DNA from 3 places in the Halorhodospira halophila SL1 genome. Region 1 is predicted to be linked to each of the others. Evidence: predicted binding sites of a transcription regulator. Region 1 holds the regulator's gene; each other region holds the start of a gene.
The links. The regulator sigma-54, encoded in region 1, starts transcription at its own class of promoters, with help from an activator protein. The targets are predictions, from matches to a motif close to TGGCANGNTNCNTGCTT.
Positions count from the first base shown of each region.

Region 2: a site for sigma-54 is predicted at 2,564-2,580, ahead of HHAL_RS07725 (PEP-CTERM sorting domain-containing protein). Genes of this name have one in related genera too.
Region 3: a site for sigma-54 is predicted at 3,074-3,090, ahead of HHAL_RS12160 (P-II family nitrogen regulator). Genes of this name have one in related genera too.

Region 1 is NC_008789.1:2,324,209-2,329,448, reverse strand. It holds gene HHAL_RS10750 (PTS sugar transporter subunit IIA) at 1-241, opposite strand, end outside; gene hpf (ribosome hibernation-promoting factor, HPF/YfiA family) at 286-612, opposite strand; gene HHAL_RS10740 (RNA polymerase factor sigma-54) at 653-2,119, opposite strand; gene lptB (LPS export ABC transporter ATP-binding protein) at 2,160-2,885, opposite strand; gene lptA (lipopolysaccharide transport periplasmic protein LptA) at 2,889-3,416, opposite strand; gene lptC (LPS export ABC transporter periplasmic protein LptC) at 3,403-3,966, opposite strand; gene HHAL_RS10720 (KdsC family phosphatase) at 3,970-4,533, opposite strand; gene HHAL_RS10715 (KpsF/GutQ family sugar-phosphate isomerase) at 4,530-5,240, opposite strand, start outside.
Region 2 is NC_008789.1:1,656,118-1,661,357, forward strand. It holds gene HHAL_RS07715 (DUF1302 family protein) at 3-1,439, opposite strand; gene HHAL_RS07720 (outer membrane lipoprotein-sorting protein) at 1,519-2,340, opposite strand; gene HHAL_RS07725 (PEP-CTERM sorting domain-containing protein) at 2,693-3,619, shown strand; gene HHAL_RS07730 (tetratricopeptide repeat protein) at 3,728-5,240, opposite strand, start outside.
Region 3 is NC_008789.1:2,639,545-2,644,784, reverse strand. It holds gene HHAL_RS12175 (ABC transporter ATP-binding protein) at 1-444, opposite strand, end outside; gene HHAL_RS12170 (hypothetical protein) at 454-1,236, opposite strand; gene HHAL_RS12165 (ammonium transporter family protein) at 1,381-2,550, opposite strand; gene HHAL_RS12160 (P-II family nitrogen regulator) at 2,662-3,000, opposite strand; gene ubiK (ubiquinone biosynthesis accessory factor UbiK) at 3,225-3,500, shown strand; gene HHAL_RS12150 (YifB family Mg chelatase-like AAA ATPase) at 3,569-5,080, shown strand; gene HHAL_RS12810 (TorF family putative porin) at 5,113-5,240, opposite strand, start outside.

The sequences.
Region 1 (5,240 bases):
TCAGGGCGCCGATGGCGCGGTCAATCCCGTCGATGCGGGCGTGGGGTACGGCTACGCCGTGCCCCAGGCCCGTGCTGCCCAGCCGCTCACGGGCCAGCAGTCGGTTGCTGATTTCTCGGGCGTCGAGGCCGTCGCCGCTGGCCCCGATCAGTTCGCCTATGCGCAGGAGTACCTGCTCCTTGTCCTCGATGCCGCTCTCGCAGCGAACACGTTCCGGCGTGATGAGTTGCTCGATGTCCATGGAGTGTCCGATCGGCTGGCCCGCTGAACCGCGTCCCGCCACCTTTACAGGCTGGCCTTGAGGGACGCGCCCTGCCGTCGCTGATCGACGGCCTTCTCTTTGTGTTTCAGGACCTGACGGTCAAGCTTGTCCACGAGCACGTCAATGGCTGCATAGAGGTCTTCCTCAATGGCATCGGCAAAGACGCGCCCGCCGCCACCCCCGATGTGGATGACCGACTCGGCCTTCTGCTGTCTCTTCTCCACCGAGAGGATCACCTCGGTATCGATGACGTGGTCGAAGTGGCGTTGAATGCGTTGCATCTTCTCGTTGACATGCGCCCGGAGAGCCGGGGTGATCTCGACATGATGTCCACTGAGCTTGATCTGCATACCGCCTCCTGAACCCCTGCGGCCGGCAGAGCCGGGCGCCTCAGCGCCTCCGGGCCTCCTTGCGCTCCGCCGACGATGCGATGGACAGGGACTCCCGGTATTTGGCGACCGTCCGACGCGCCACCTGGATCCCCTCCTCATGAAGGATACGCGCAATCGCGCTGTCACTCAGCGGTTTTGCCCGATCCTCTTCGGCAATCAGTCGGCGGATCCGTGCCCGGATCGCCGTTGCCGAAGCCTCTCCGCCGTCGCTGGTCTGCACGTGGCTTGAGAAGAAGTACTTGAACTCGAAGGTGCCCCGGGGCGTGTGCATGTACTTGCTGGTGGTGATGCGAGAGATGGTGGACTCGTGCATCTCCACCGCCTCGGCGATCTCGCGCAGGACCAGTGGTTGCATCGCCTCCTCGCCGTGGTCGAGGAAACCCTGTTGCCGTTCCACGATGGCGCTGGCCACTTTGAGCAAGGTCTCATTCCTGCTGCGCAGGCTCTTGATCAGCCAGCGCGCCTCTTGGAGGTGGTTGCGCAGACAGTGGTTGTCCGCGCTCCGGTCTGCCCTGCGGATCAGGCTGGCGTAATACGCGTTGACGCGCAAGCGGGGGGCGGTTTCGCTGTTGAGTTCGACCTGCCAGGCGCCGTCGCGGCGCACCACCAGAACGTCGGGGATGACGTAGTCGGGCGTGGTGTCGCTAATCTGCGAGCCGGGTCGGGGGTCGAGGCTCTGGATCAGGCCGAGGATGCTGCCGAGGGCCTCGTCGCTGACCCCCAGAGCCCGGCCCAGGTCGTCGTATCGCCGCTCGGCGATCAGCCCCAGGTGCTCGAGCAGGGCGTGGCGGGCCTCTTCCCGCCACGGGGTGTCTTCGGGCAGCTGCTCGAGCTGGACGCACAGCGCTTCCTGGGGATCGCGGGCGGCGACGCCGGTCGGGTCGAGTCGCTGGACGCGCTGCAGCACCGCTTCGAGCTCCTCGGCGTCAACCTGCTCATCCTCCGGGCACCCGGCCAGTAGGTCGTCGGTGCTCTGGGTCAGGTAGCCGTCGTCGCCGACGGCGTCGACGATGACCTCGGCGATGGAGCGCTCGCGCGCGGAGAACGCCTCCAGCTCGATCTGTGCATGCAGGTGCTGCTGCAGGCTGTCGGAGGCGGCCGGCCGGTTGTCCAGGGTGTCGCGTTGGGCCGCCTCGTCGCCCGGCGCGCTCAGCGCCGTGCTGCCGTCGTAGATGTCGTCCCAGGAGGTATCCAGCGGTAGGTCCTCGGGGATGTCGTCGCCGGCAGGGTCGCTGGCCGGGGCCTCGTCCTCACGGGCCTCTTGTTCCTGCTGCTCGTGTTGCTCCTGCTCCTGCTGCTCGAGCTCGCCTTCCTCGTCGAGCTCGAGCATGAAGTTCGACTCCAGGGCCTGCTGGATCTCGGTGCGCAGCTCCAGGCTGGAGAGTTGCAGCAACCGGATGGCCTGCTGCAGCTGGGGCGTCATGGTCAGCTGCTGGCCGATGCGTAGCTGCAGCGACTGCTTCATGGCCGTGTCCGTCGTGCTTGCAGCATCCGTATACCGTCGCTCACAGGCGGAAGTCCTCACCCAGATAGACCTCGCGGACCCGCGGGTTGGCGAGCACGCTTTCGGCGTCGCCAGCGGCCAGAACCTCGCCGTCGCTGAGGATGTACGCGCGCTGCACGATCCCCAGTGTCTCGCGCACGTTGTGATCGGTGATCAGTACGCCAATACCGCGCTGCGCCAGCTGGCGGACGATGCGCTGGATCTCGCCCACCGAGATCGGGTCGACCCCGGCAAACGGCTCGTCGAGCAGTATGAACCGGGGGGCTGCCGCCAGGGCGCGGGCGATCTCCACGCGCCGGCGTTCGCCGCCGGACAGGGCGATGCCCGGGGAGTCGCGGACGTGGGTCACCCCGAACTCCTCGAGCAGGCGATCCAGCTCCTGTTCCCGCTCGGCGCCGCCGAGGTCGCCGCGTAGCTGCAGGATGGCCCGTACGTTATCCGCCACGCTCAGTTTACGAAAGACCGAGGGTTCCTGCGGGAGGTATCCGATGCCGAGGCGGGCCCGGGCGTGGATGGGCAGCCGGGTGAGGTCGTCGCCCTCCAGGGTGATCCGCCCCTCGTCGGCCTGGACCAGTCCGACGACCATGTAGAAGCAGGTGGTCTTGCCGGCGCCGTTGGGCCCGAGCAGGCCGACGATCTCGCCGTTGGCCACTTCGAGCCCGGCGCCGTTGACCACAGTGCGACCGCGGTAGCGTTTGGTCAGCCCTTCCGCACGCAGCGTGACCACCGGTCAGTCCTCCTCGCGCCGGGTCGGGTACAGGATGGTCCGCGCCCGCTGCCCTTCAGCGCCACGGGCCTTCATGATCTGTCCCTCCAGGTCGACATCGATGGTCTCGGCGGTGACCTGGTCGTCTCCCTGCCAGAGGCGCGCATCGCCCTGGAAATGGGCGCGTTCGGGCCCGCGGGTGTAGTACTCCATCCGCTTCGCCTCGGCGTGGACCGGGCGGGGCTGGTTCTCCGGGTGGTCGCGGTAGGTGGCGGGCGTTCCGTCAACGTAGACGTGGCTGAGGTCGCCGTCCTCGTCGGTATAGACCTCCATGCGGTCGCCGGTGATGCGCATCTCGCCCCGGGTGAGCACGGCATCGCCCTCGTAGACGCTGACCCCGGCAACGGCGTCGACGTCCACACTGTCGGCCTCGAGTTCCACCGGCGCGTCCTCGCGCTGCTCCATCGCCGCCGCCGGTAGGGCGGCGATGGCGAGCAGCGCGGCGCCAAGAAGCCGCACCCGGGTGCGGCCCGTGGTCTCAATGCAGCCCATACTCCCCCCGGACATCGGCGTGCAGGCGCAGTCGGTCGGTTCGGTAATCCAGCGTCATGCCAGTGCCGCGCAGGGTGCCGGCCGGCTCGCGGGCGGTGACCGCCTCGGTGGTGCGGGCCTCGCCGGCGCGCAGATCTACCAGCAGGTTGCGGGTGGCGATATCCAGCGCTGGGCGTGTGCCCTGGGCCGGACGGTGAATATCCACTTCGTCGAACAGGCGGACCTCCGCGCCCTCGCGCTCGGCGATGCCGAAGGGGGCGCGGGCCTCCCAGGTGGCGCCGTCCCGCGAACGCATGCGCAGATCCGGCTCGACGATCTCCAGTTCGCCGCGACCGGGGAAGTGTTCGCCGGTGTGCCCGTGGAGGGCGGCCCGGCGCTGGCCCTGCTCGTCGAAGTCGACCATCGTGAACCCTTCCAGGAAGAAGTCCGGGCGCTCCTCAGGCGGCTCGGTGGTGTCTGGTTCGGGCGGCGTCGGATCCCGGGTCAGCAGCAGGCTGAGGAGTACGATGAACCCGAGGGTTGCCAGGGGGAAGAGGGCTCCGCGGCGCATGGTTCAGCCTTCTGCCCGGCGCAACATCGGTTCGAGCTGCCCCTGGGCGTGGAGGATCAGTTCGGCCACCTCGCGGACGGCGCCCCGCCCCCCGGGGCGCACGGTGACCCAGTCGGCGTGGGCGTGCAGGTGGGGGTGGCCGTCCGCTACCGCGACGCCGAATCCGGCGTGGCGGACGGCCGGCAGGTCGATGAGGTCGTCGCCGGTGTAGGCGCACGCCTCCAGGGCGAGGCCGAGGCGCTCGGCCACCTCGACGAGGGCCTGACCCTTGTCTGAGCGGCCGCGCAGCACATGGCGGACACCCAGCTCCTCGGCCCGGCGCATGACCGCGTGGCCGCCCCGGGCAGTGATCCAGCCCACCTCGATGTCGGCGTCCTGGAGCATCCGCAGCCCCTTGCCGTCGTGGATGTGGAACGCCTGCAGCGGGTCACCGCTGCCGCCCACGAAGACGGTCCCGTCGGTGAGGACGCCGTCGACGTCGAACAGGGCCAGGCGCACCGATTCGGCGCGGCGCAGGACCTCCGGGGCAGGCGGCTCGCAGTAGGGGCGGGGGACGGTGGTGCTCATACGACTCCGGCGCGCAGCAGGTCGTGCATGTTCAGGGCGCCGACGAGTCGGCCCTCGGCATCGGTGACCAGTAGGCCGTTGATGCGGTGGCGCTCCATGCGCTCGGCTGCCTCGGCGGCCAACAGGTCCGGCGAGGCGGTTTGTGGGCTCGGGGTCATCACGGCCTCGATGGGGGTCTGGTGGATGTCGGCGCCGCGGTCCAGGGTCCGTCGCAGGTCGCCGTCGGTAAAGATGCCTAGTACGCGGTGCTGCTCGTCGACGATGGCGGTCATGCCCAGCCCCTTGCGGCTGATCTCCAGCAGGGCGTCGCGCAGTGGGGTGCCTGGTTGGACCCGTGGGACGCGTTCGCCGGTCTGCATGATGTCGTCGATGTGCAGCAGCAGTCGGCGCCCCAGTTTGCCCCCGGGGTGGGAGCGGGCGAAGTCTTCCGCGGTGAAGCCGCGGGCATCGAGCAGTGCCACGGCCAGGGCGTCGCCCATGGCCAGGCTGGCGGTGGTGCTGGCGGTGGGGGCCAGCCCCAGGGGGCAGGCCTCCTGCTCGACGCTCACATCCAGGTGGACCGAGGCCGCCTGGGCCAGGGTCGAGCCCGGGCGGCCGGTGAGGGCGATCAGGGGCACGCCCAGGCGCTTGATCAGCGGCACGATGGCGGTGAGCTCATCGGTCTCGCCGGAGTTGGACAGGGCTACCACGACGTCGTCGGCGGTGAC
Region 2 (5,240 bases), 670 kb from region 1:
CCTCAAAACCGTCCCCTCCAGCCTGTCATGATGACGTCGTTATCCTGGTGGAACCCGCCGGCCGTCTCTTCCGCACCTTCGAAATAGTGCGCCGACACGTAGAGTTCATGGGGTTCCCAGTCCACCCAGGCCACCTCCGGATTCAGGTAGATGTCCCGCTCATCGAGCCCGATCGCATAACGAAGCCTCGCCCGGAGACGCCGCTGCCAGGGCCGCCCCTCGATCTCGCCATTGAGGGTGACTTCATCGGCACGTTCCAGTAGGGACGGCGCATCAAGGTAGTGGCTGCCAACCAGCTGCACGTTCACTCGCAAATCCCCGTCCCCTGGAAACACCTCGGCCCCCACACCCCAATTGAAGGCCTCGAAATCCTCGCGCACGAAATCTTCCTGCCGGGTCCCCGGCACGTCGCTGAGCCATACCGCTTCGGCGCGGTAGGTGACTCCGCCAGCGTCGATTGCACCGTCCACGCCGACCAGATAACTGCGCGGATGGACCGCACGAAAGGTGTAATCGCCGGCCTGCACGGCCTCCTCCGGATCATCGAGGGCTCCGCGTGCCTCATCGCTCAACTCGTAGTACGGCGCGGAATGCCGGAAACGCTTGAACGTCGCAGCAGCGTCCCAGCCACGTCCGCCTCGGCTGACCCGAAGCCCGGCGCCGCCCTCGCCGTCGGTCTCTTCGACAAACCGCCCGTCTCGCACCAGATCCTGGAATTGGGGCTCCGACGGCAGGCCCAGAAAACGCCCACGCTGGCGATCAACCGGATGCCAGACGCTATCGCGATCCGGCATTTCCGCCTCCCGGAACCACGGCACCACCACGGCGTCGAACTCCCAACCGTTGGTGAAGAGCTGCCCACGAACCGCGGGAGCGGCGCGACGCCGCTCACTGAGGTCGTCCAGGACAAAGCGTGACAGGTCCTCGACGCTCAGTCGGTCGGTCGGCGAGACCTCATCGATCCGGCCCCAGACCACCTGTTGCGCACCAGCGGTCAGACGCCATCCGCGACCCCGGTAGCGGAGGTACACCTCCCCGTAGTCGACATCGATCTCCTCGACACGTGGGCCCCCGCGCTGGTAATGACCGTCCACGCGGCTCTCCACGCGAGCGCTCCAGGGGCCCCGGGGTTGCCAGTCCGCACGTCCTAGCAGGTGCCCGTGGTAGACCAGGTCGGCGTAAGAGGCACTGCGCGGCAGCCAACCCGCGTCCAGACGCACACTTTCGACTCCGAACGCCCAGTCCTCCGGGAGCCATGCCTCCGGTTGTGGCTTGTCCTCGTCGACGGCCTCCGGCGACGGATCGCCGATGCGTATACCGCCGTCGCCCTCGGCCCCGTTTTCCGCGAGCCGCCGCGACGGCTCCAAAGCCTCAAACTCCCCCCGGACCGGCTCCACCGAGTCACCGGCCGCATCGCCACGATCACCTATTGAGGCCAAGGCCACCCCATTAACCCCGATGGACGCCGACCCGAGCCCTAGCACCACCAGCAGCGTCCGACACCGCGGAATGGGCCGGTCAAGGGCGGTAGGCACGTTCGCCCCCCGGATCCGACAACGCCGCGCGGGAGAAGAGATCTTGCGGCAACCCCTGGTCATAGACCACCTGCTCGACAAGGAAGCGAGTTTGGTGACCACTATCCAGGTCTTCCATGGTGCTCTCGACAACCGTCCAGTAGCCCTGGTGCTGCTCCAAGGCCTGCACCGTTAATCGCTTCGCCGGCTCGTCATCGCCCTGGTAGTAGTCGATTCGCAGGGGAACCAGCGACTCTTCATGAACCCACTGATCGCGCAGGGTATACACGGAGTTGTCGCCCTCGACAGGGCGACTCTCCAGGCGGAAAACCGGAAGGCCCTCCAACTCATCCCGACCCACGTATTCGTGTTCGTCCTGCCGGACTTTACGATCGCGCAAATCCTCAAAGAAGAAGTCGCTGTCCACGAAGCGACCGCCCATCCGCTCCGAGGCCACCCTTCGAACCCGGTCCAGTGCCGGCAGGTAAAGCCATTGATCTGTGCTGCCGTCTGGATAGTCCCGTGTGAGCATCGCCGTATCGGCAACATCCGATGGGGCCGTGAACCGGACCAGGTTCCAGACCTCCTCATCGTCAATCTGTAGACGGTACTCGTAGAACGAACGCTCCCGCTCGGAGCGACCGGGGCCATCGAGCACCATACGCCCCTGTTGCACGGCATCATCCCCTTCGGGGCGGTCATAGACCCACTGGGCCAGCTCCTCGCCATCGGCTGGCTCCTCATTCGCCGCCACCAGCGACACCAACCCCGCGGTCAGGAGTATCACGCCCCCCAAGACCCCCGAAAAAGGACTTGCCCGTAACATCCTGCCCACGGCCGACATAGACGACTCTCCCCATTCAGAGACACACGAACCACATCCGTCCTACTCTCCTGTACTGATCGGAATTGCGCAAGCTCCCCTACAAAAACAGCGTCTTTTTTCCTTACAACGAGGCTCACAACGGCCTCACCGCCGCGACCAGTCGATCTCCTAACCCGCTATTTCCTTTTGCCTTTTCCACCCCCACTGGGTCTACCCCATAGGGTGGCCCCAATCGTGCTACTAAAAAGGTCAAGGGCAGATCGCTCCAGATCGGCGCAGCCTCCCGAGATGGCTCGATTAATGGCCCCCAACGAACGAAGCACAGGCACATCACGGCTGGAGAATGACAACGATGAAAACCCAACCCATGCTAGGCCTTTTCGCGTCCGCGCTGGTACTTGGAATGCTATCAGCGCCCGCCTACGCCGCCCAGTTCACCATTGACCCGAGGGACTTTGCCGGTTTTGATGACGGCCCCACCGCCCCTCTTAATTCCCTTGGCTGGGAGCTTCGAACGGCTACGACCCAGTTCGGAACCAGCTCCGGAGAAAACTGGCTCCCGGACGGGGGGTCACGCTTTTTGGATATCGGATTCGGGCGAATCGACGCTTACAATCCATACGATATCGGGGATGACCAAATCGCTGGCATCCGCCAGCGGGATATGACCCTCAGATGGGACAACATCGCCGGCACCCTCGGTGCCGATGGGCAGCTAAGCTACGAGAGTGGGACCATTGATTTCTACTTTGGCGGGGACGGCATTGGATCGGGGGATCTTCGGAGCAGCGATCCTTTCGATACCAACAGTGCTGAGTGGCAGGCCGCCGGCTCCGGCGAGCACGTCCTCTCGATGGAACTGAGTAGGGGGGACGCACTCGCCAGACTCATTACTGACGACGATGGCAATCTAGAGGCGATTGACGCCACCCAGTTTGACCTCTTCTTTGATATTACTTTTGCACGAGAGGGCTTCTGGGCTCTGACCGATAGCCGCCCCTTTGAAGAACTGATCGGGTTGCAACTGATTTCGGCGTTCGGTGAGGCCGGCGGTGCCACACAGAGAAACACGGTTCTTAACGACGATGAAAACGCTTTCACCGATGCCGATATCGCGCTCTACACCCACTACGCTGGCGTTCGGCGCGGTTCGCTGGAGTTCCAGGTGCCCGAGCCGAGCACGCTGATGCTCATGGGGGGATCGCTGATCCTGCTCGCCCTCGCCACCGGTGGCTTTCGTCGGCGTCAAAGCGAGTCCGGAGGACTAGCGGCCTCGTAGTCCACCGCAAGCACCTCGGGTGCCTTACGCCTTATACGACACGAAAAGGCACAAGGAGGGGGACTTTCCCCCTCCTTGTTTTTTGGTGCACCAGAAGCTCTCAAGCACTCAATCGCCGAGGTTCGTCAACATTTCCTCTGCGTCCTGGCGCCCCGAAAAGTCCGCATGCGCCTCCAGCAACTGCTCGAGGATATCACGGGCTTGGCTCACCTGACCGTCAGCACGAAGCGCCCTGGCAAGATTGAGTTGCACGTCCGGATCGCCGCCGGCAAGGGCCACGGCCTGATCGAGATACTCAACCGCATCGGACGTCCGGTCGTTGCGAAGGAGCACCACGCCGAGGGTGTCCAGCACGGCAGCCTCCCCCGGGGCCAGGTCATAGGCGCGCCGGGCGTATTCCAGCGCTTGGTCCGGCGCGTCCTCGCGCAGAAGCCACGCCAGGTTATTCAAGGCCAGCGGGTCCTGCTCACGCTGCTGTAACAGGTGCGTATAAACCTGGATGGCATCCTCGTCGCGACCTGCTTCCAGTAGTGCAGAGCCCAGCACATGGCGCATCTGCGCATCTGCCGGATTGGCGCTCAGCCAGTCGTTTAGACGATCGATACCGGCATCCAGGTCATCTGCGGCGCGCTTGGCGGTGTAGCCCTCGAGCACCCAGGACCGCTCCATACGACCTGAGAGGGCGTGTCCATAATGCTCGGCCGCACGCGCAAACCGGCCATCGCGATACGCCAACCAACCCTGATGGGCGTGCACCTCCGGTGCATCCGGGTTGGCTTCGGCCACCGGTGCGAAAACCTCTTCAGCCTCCTCCCTTTGCCCCTGGCGAGCCAACTGCCGTGACCGGGCATGGGCCGCCGAGTAGTGGCTGGGATCAGCCGAAAGCGCCGACTCCAAGGCCTCCACCGACCCTTGCTCATCCCCCGCGGCCGCACGCGCCAGCGCGAGCAGGTAATGCAGGTCGGCGGCATCCGGGTCCAACTCCGTGGCGCGCTCGAGCAGCCTCCGCGCCTCTCGGTCCTCACCGGCCATGCCGTAGATCCGTGCGGCCTCGCCTAGAAACTGTGCATCCTCCGGACGTTCTTCCAGGGTTTGCTCAAGCACGGACAGCCCCTCGGCTGCGGAATCCATCTGGATCAGCCACTCAGCCAGCCGCATCGCCACCCGCGGCTCATCGGGTACTGCTTGATGCACCCCACGAAGCACTTCGATCCCCGCCTCGGCCTCACCGCGGGCGCGCTCGAGGCTGCTAAGATTCATCGCCAGATCGGCACTGTCCGGAACCGCCTCCAGCCCTTCTCGCAACACACGCCGCGCCCCCGGGCGATCCCCTTGACCCAGGAGGACCGCGGCACGGAGGTTATATCCTACGGGATCCTCCGGGGCCTTATCCTGGGTCCGCTCAGCAGCGACCGCCGCCGCCTCGAAACGCCCAGCCTCGATATAAGCCTGCACCAATGTCAAATCCGCTGCACGCAGGGCCCCATCAGCGGACGCCACGGCTTCTAACTCCTCAAGGCCCTTCTCTTCGTCTCCGGCCAGCAGCAGCGCCGTTCCGAGCACCTCGCGCGTCTCCAGGGCATCGGGTTGCGCGTCCAAAACACGCCTCAGGGTCTGGATA
Region 3 (5,240 bases), 320 kb from region 1:
GTTGGCGGTGGGCTCGTCGAGCAGCAGCACCTGCGGCTGCAGCGCCACCGCACGGGCCAGGCCCAGGCGGCTGCGCTCGCCGGTGGAGAGCCGGCGCACCGACCACTGCGCCACGTCGGCGTCAAAGCCCAGTGCAGCCAGCGTGTCGGTCTCTAGGGTAGCCAGGTGCTCACCGACCGTCTCGGCCCACCACGCGCAGTCCGCTGCCAGATAGATGACCCGGCGGCGCCACTCATGGCCGGTGAAGGTCTGCCGCGGGCTACCGTCCAGGTGCACCTCGCCTTCGTTGGGATCGAGGTCGGCGATGGCGCGCAGCAGCCGGCTCTTGCCCGAGCCGGAGGGGCCGGCGAGGGCGGCGCAGCCCCCGGCCGGCACCCCGAGCCGGGGCCAGGCCGCCACCGCACAGCGCAGATCGCGGACCGACAGGCGGTCTCGGGCGGTCAAACCGGTGCCTTACAGCGGCAGGCTGGCGCCGATGCCGAAGGAGACGTCAGGGCTGGCGTCGTAGAGGCCCAGGCCCAGATAGGGGCGCAGGTGGACCTGTTCGACCTGCAGGCCGGCGCCGACGATCAGGTCCATGTGGTTGCCGTCCCCAGTGGGGCTCTCGTCGCCACGCAGCTCGACGTTGAGGTTGGTGCCGGTGTCCAGGGGGTGGGCGTAACCGATGCCCCAGTTGGCGTAGGTACCGCCGATGTCGTTGTCCTGGATGGTGTAGCCGAGCTCGCCGTAGACCAGCCCGGGACCCAGGCTGCGCTGCATGGGCAGGTTGACGTAGAAGTCCAGGCCGTCGTTGGGGTAGGGGGCCACGTCGTCGGCGCCGCCGGCCCGGGCGCCCACCTCCAGGGCAAAGTGCTGGTTGAGCTGGAGCTTGGCGAAGCCGGTGATCCCCTCCAGGCCCGAGTCGTCCGGGGCGCCGTCGTCGTCATCGGCGTTGCTGTTGAAGGTGAAGTAGGCGCCGTACTCGAAGTCGTCGGTGAGGCCGTAGCGAAAGCCCAGCGGACCCAGACGCAGGTTGTCGTAATCACCGGTGCCGATGTCGTTGCCGGGACCCTGCCCCGCCCCATCACTGGCCTCCCGCCCGAACTCGAAGGCCGCGTGGCCGAACAGCTCGGTGTTGTCGGCGCCGATCACGGAGACGCTGGAGATCGTCAGCGGCCGGTAGTCGGCGGCGCTGGCGGTCGAGGCGGCGACGACCGCGGTGAGGGCGCAGGTCCATGGGATCCACTTCGATTGCATGGTTTTTCTCCTCGGAACGGGGACTTGGATGCTGGCACGCAGGGTACAGGATAGCGGTTCCCTCTGCCCCCGCAGCAAAGAAAAGCGGGCGCCGAAGCGCCCGCAAGGTCTCCCGTTCGGGAGAGGAGGAGAGGAGCGGTTGCCCTACTTGCGACCGGCGGTGAAGTCCGGGTAGGCCTCCATCCCGCACTCGGTCACGTCCATGCCCTTCTGCTCGTCCTCTTCGCTGGCGCGGATCCCCAGGGTGAAGCGCAGGATCAGCCAGACGACCAGGCTGGCCAGGAAGACAAAGGTGAAGATCGATAGCAGCCCGGCGATCTGGGCACCGAAGGTGGCGTCCGGGTTGGAGAGCAGCACCGCCAGGATGCCCCAGATGCCCGCCGTGCCGTGGGCCGAGATGGCGCCCACCGGGTCGTCGATCTTCAGCTTATCGAGGGCGACGATGGAGAAGACCACCAGAACACCACCGACACCACCGATGAACGCGGCCAGCAGCGGCGACGGGGTGTCCGGCCCGGCGGTGATGGAGACCAGACCGGCGATGGCGCCGTTGAGGGCCATGGTCAGGTCGGCCTTGCCGAACAGGGCGCGGGCCAGCAGCAGGGCGGCGACCACACCGCCGGCGGCGGCCAGGTTGGTGTTCATGAAGATGGTGGCTACCGCGTTGGCTGCACCCGCCGAGGAGACCGACAGCTCCGAGCCGCCGTTAAACCCGAACCAGCCGAGCCAGAGGATGAAGGTGCCCAACGTGGCCAGCGGCAGGTTGGCGCCGGGGATGGCGCGTACCTCGCCGCGGGGGCCGTATTTGCCCTTGCGGGCGCCCAGGACCAGAACACCGGCCAGGGCCGCCGACGCGCCGGCCATGTGGACGATGGCCGAGCCGGCAAAGTCCGAAAAGCCCATCTGATCGAGGAAGCCGCCGCCCCAGCTCCACAGCCCCTGGATGGGGTAGATAAAGCCGGTGAGCACCACCGCGAAGATCAGGAAAGACCAGAGCTTCATGCGCTCGGCGACGGCGCCGGAGACGATGGACATGGCCGTGGCGACGAAGACCACCTGGAAGAAGAAGTCCGAGAAGTAGGACTCGGTGGCCTCGCCGCTGCGCGCCATCTCGGCCGTGACCGGCTCCGAGGCGGGCAGCAGGAAGCTGAAGGTGGGCAGCAGGCTGCCCGAGCTCTCGTACATCAGGTTCCAGCCGATGAGCATGTACATGATCACCGCGATGGAGTAGAGCCCGATGTTCTTGGTGAGGATCTCGGTGGTGTTCTTGGCGCGCACCATACCCGCCTCGAGCATGGTGAAGCCGGCGGCCATCCACATGACCAGTGCGCCCGAGAGCAGGAAGTAGAAGGTATCGAGGGCGTAGGCAAGTTCGACTACGTCTTCCATGGTTCAGGTCCTCTGCATTGGTTGGGGGCGGGCCGGTTACAGTGCGTCCGAACCGGTGTCGCCGGTGCGGATGCGGATGGCCTGCTCGACGTCGAAGACGAAGATCTTGCCGTCGCCGATCTTGCCGCTGTTGGCGGCCTGGCGGATGGCGTCACAGGCGCGGTCCACTAGACTGTCGTCAATGGCGACCTCCAGCTTCATCTTGGGCAGGAAGTCGACCACGTACTCGGCACCGCGGTAGAGCTCGGTGTGTCCCTTCTGCCGTCCGAAACCCTTCACCTCGGTGACCGTGATACCTTGGACGCCGATAGCGGAGAGGGCCTCGCGGACGTCATCGAGCTTGAAAGGCTTGATGATTGCCGTTACCAATTTCATGAGCGTCGTCCTCGTTGTACGCGTTGGCCGGAGCCGCAGCGGCGTGCTGATGCGGCTGCGGTCGAGAAGGACCTTGCAGGAGGCGTGCCAGGCCCTCGGATCGGCCGCGAAACCGCGTCGTGCCGGGGGGATAGGCTGGTGGCGCGGGCGGCCTCTGCACCAAACGGGGGCGGCGACAGGGCAACCGCACGGATTCGGTGCGTGACCACAGGGTTGGAAAGGCGATGATCGATCAGAAAACCATCGACGAACTGGCGCAGAAGCTCACGGCGAGCCTGCCGGCCGGCGTGCGCGAGTTCCACGACGAGGTGGAGAAGAACGTGCGCGCCTCGCTGCAGTCGGGCTTCTCGCGGCTCGATCTGGTGACCCGCGAGGAGTTCGATGCCCAGGCCAAGGTCCTGGCGCGGACTCGGGCCCAGCTCGAGGAGCTCAACCGCCGCGTCGCCGAGCTGGAAAAGGACCAGGGTGGCTCGGGCGGCGCCGGCGGTAGCGGGAGCTGATCCGCAGGCGGGCCTGCGGGCTCGCCGCGTAGGTCGTCCTCTGTGCCCATGAACCAGGGAGGGTTCCCATGGCACTGGCGGTTACCCGGGCGCGGGCGGCGCTCGGTGTGGCGGCCCCCGAGGTCCAGGTGGAGGTCCACCTGGCGCCGGGGCTGCCTGCGTTCTCACTGGTCGGCCTGCCCCAGGCCGAGGTGCGCGAGGCCCGGGACCGGGTCCGCAGCGCCATCATCAACAGCGGCCTGGAGTTTCCCGTCGGCCGCGTCACGGTCAACCTGGCCCCGGCGGATCTGCCCAAGGGCGGCGGACGCTTCGATCTGGCCATCGCGGTCGGCGTGCTGGCGGCGTCGGGTCAGGCCCACGGCGAACTCGAATCGCTGGAGTTCATCGGCGAGCTGGCCCTGGGCGGCCAGCTCCGCGAAGTGGGCGCCATCCTCCCGGCGGCACGGGCCGCCCGCGAGGCCGGCCGGCGGCTGATCATCCCGGGCGGCGACGCCGCCGAGGCGGCATTGGTTCACCCCGGGGGCACGGTGGCCGCGCAGCGCCTGCTGGCGGTGCTGGACCACCTGGACGGCCGCGAGCCCCTGCCCCCGGTGGGGTCGCCGACCGGGGCGCAGGAACGCTCTCCAGGCCCCGATCTCGCCGACGTCCGCGGCCAGGCCGGCCCGCGCCGGGCGCTGGAGGTCGCCGCCGCGGGGGGGCACAACCTGCTGCTCAGCGGCCCGCCCGGTACCGGCAAGAGCATGCTCGCCGAACGCCTGCCCGGGCTGTTGCCGCCGCTCCCGGAAGACGAGGCCCTGGAGGCGGCGGCGGTGCGCTCGGTCAGTGGCGAGGGGGTGGATCCGGCCAGCTGGCGGATCCCGGCCTTCCGGGCCCCCCACCACAGCATCTCCCCGGCGGCGCTGATCGGTGGCGGGCAGCCGCCCCGCCCCGGCGAGGTCTCCCTGGCCCACCGCGGCGTGCTCTTCCTCGACGAGTTCCCCGAACTGCCCCGCAACGCCCTGGAGGCGCTGCGTGAGCCCCTGCAGGCGCGGCGGGTGAGCATCGCCCGCAGCAACGCCCGGGTCACCTACCCGGCGGCCTTCCAGCTGGTGGCGGCCATGAACCCCTGTCCCTGCGGCTACCACGGCGACCCCCGCGGCGAGTGCCGCTGCACCCCGGATCAGGTGGCGCGCTACCGCGACCGGATCACCGGGCCGCTGCTCGATCGCTTCGATATCGCCGTCGAGGTGCCGCGGCTCAGCGCCCGGGAGCTGACCGCCGCGCCGGCGGCTGAGGCCACCGAGCAGGTGGCCGAACGGGTGGCCCGGGCCCGGGAGCGGCGGCGGGAGCGCTCCGGGCGGATCGCCGCCGAGCTCAGCGGGGAGGTCCTGCACGCGGCCTGCCCCCTCGAGCCGGAGGCCGAGGCGACCCTGGAGCGGGCCACCGAGGTCATCGGCCTCTCGCCGCGGGGGCACCACCGCCTGCTGCGGGTGGCGCGGACGATCGCCGATCTGGAAGGCATGGATGCCATCGACGCCCGCTACGTGGCCGAGGCGGTGGGGTTGCGCCGGGGGCTCGAGCAGCGGGGCGGGGTGGGGTGAAAGGGGGGCGCCGGCGGCGCCCCCGGCTCAGGTTAGAAGGACCGTGAAACCATTACTGCGAACTGGTCGTCACTCCCAGATTCATCCGTATCTGTCCACATCACACTGAAGTCCAGGGTCTGATAGGTGTAGCTGGCCCCCACGGCGTAGTAGATGTAAT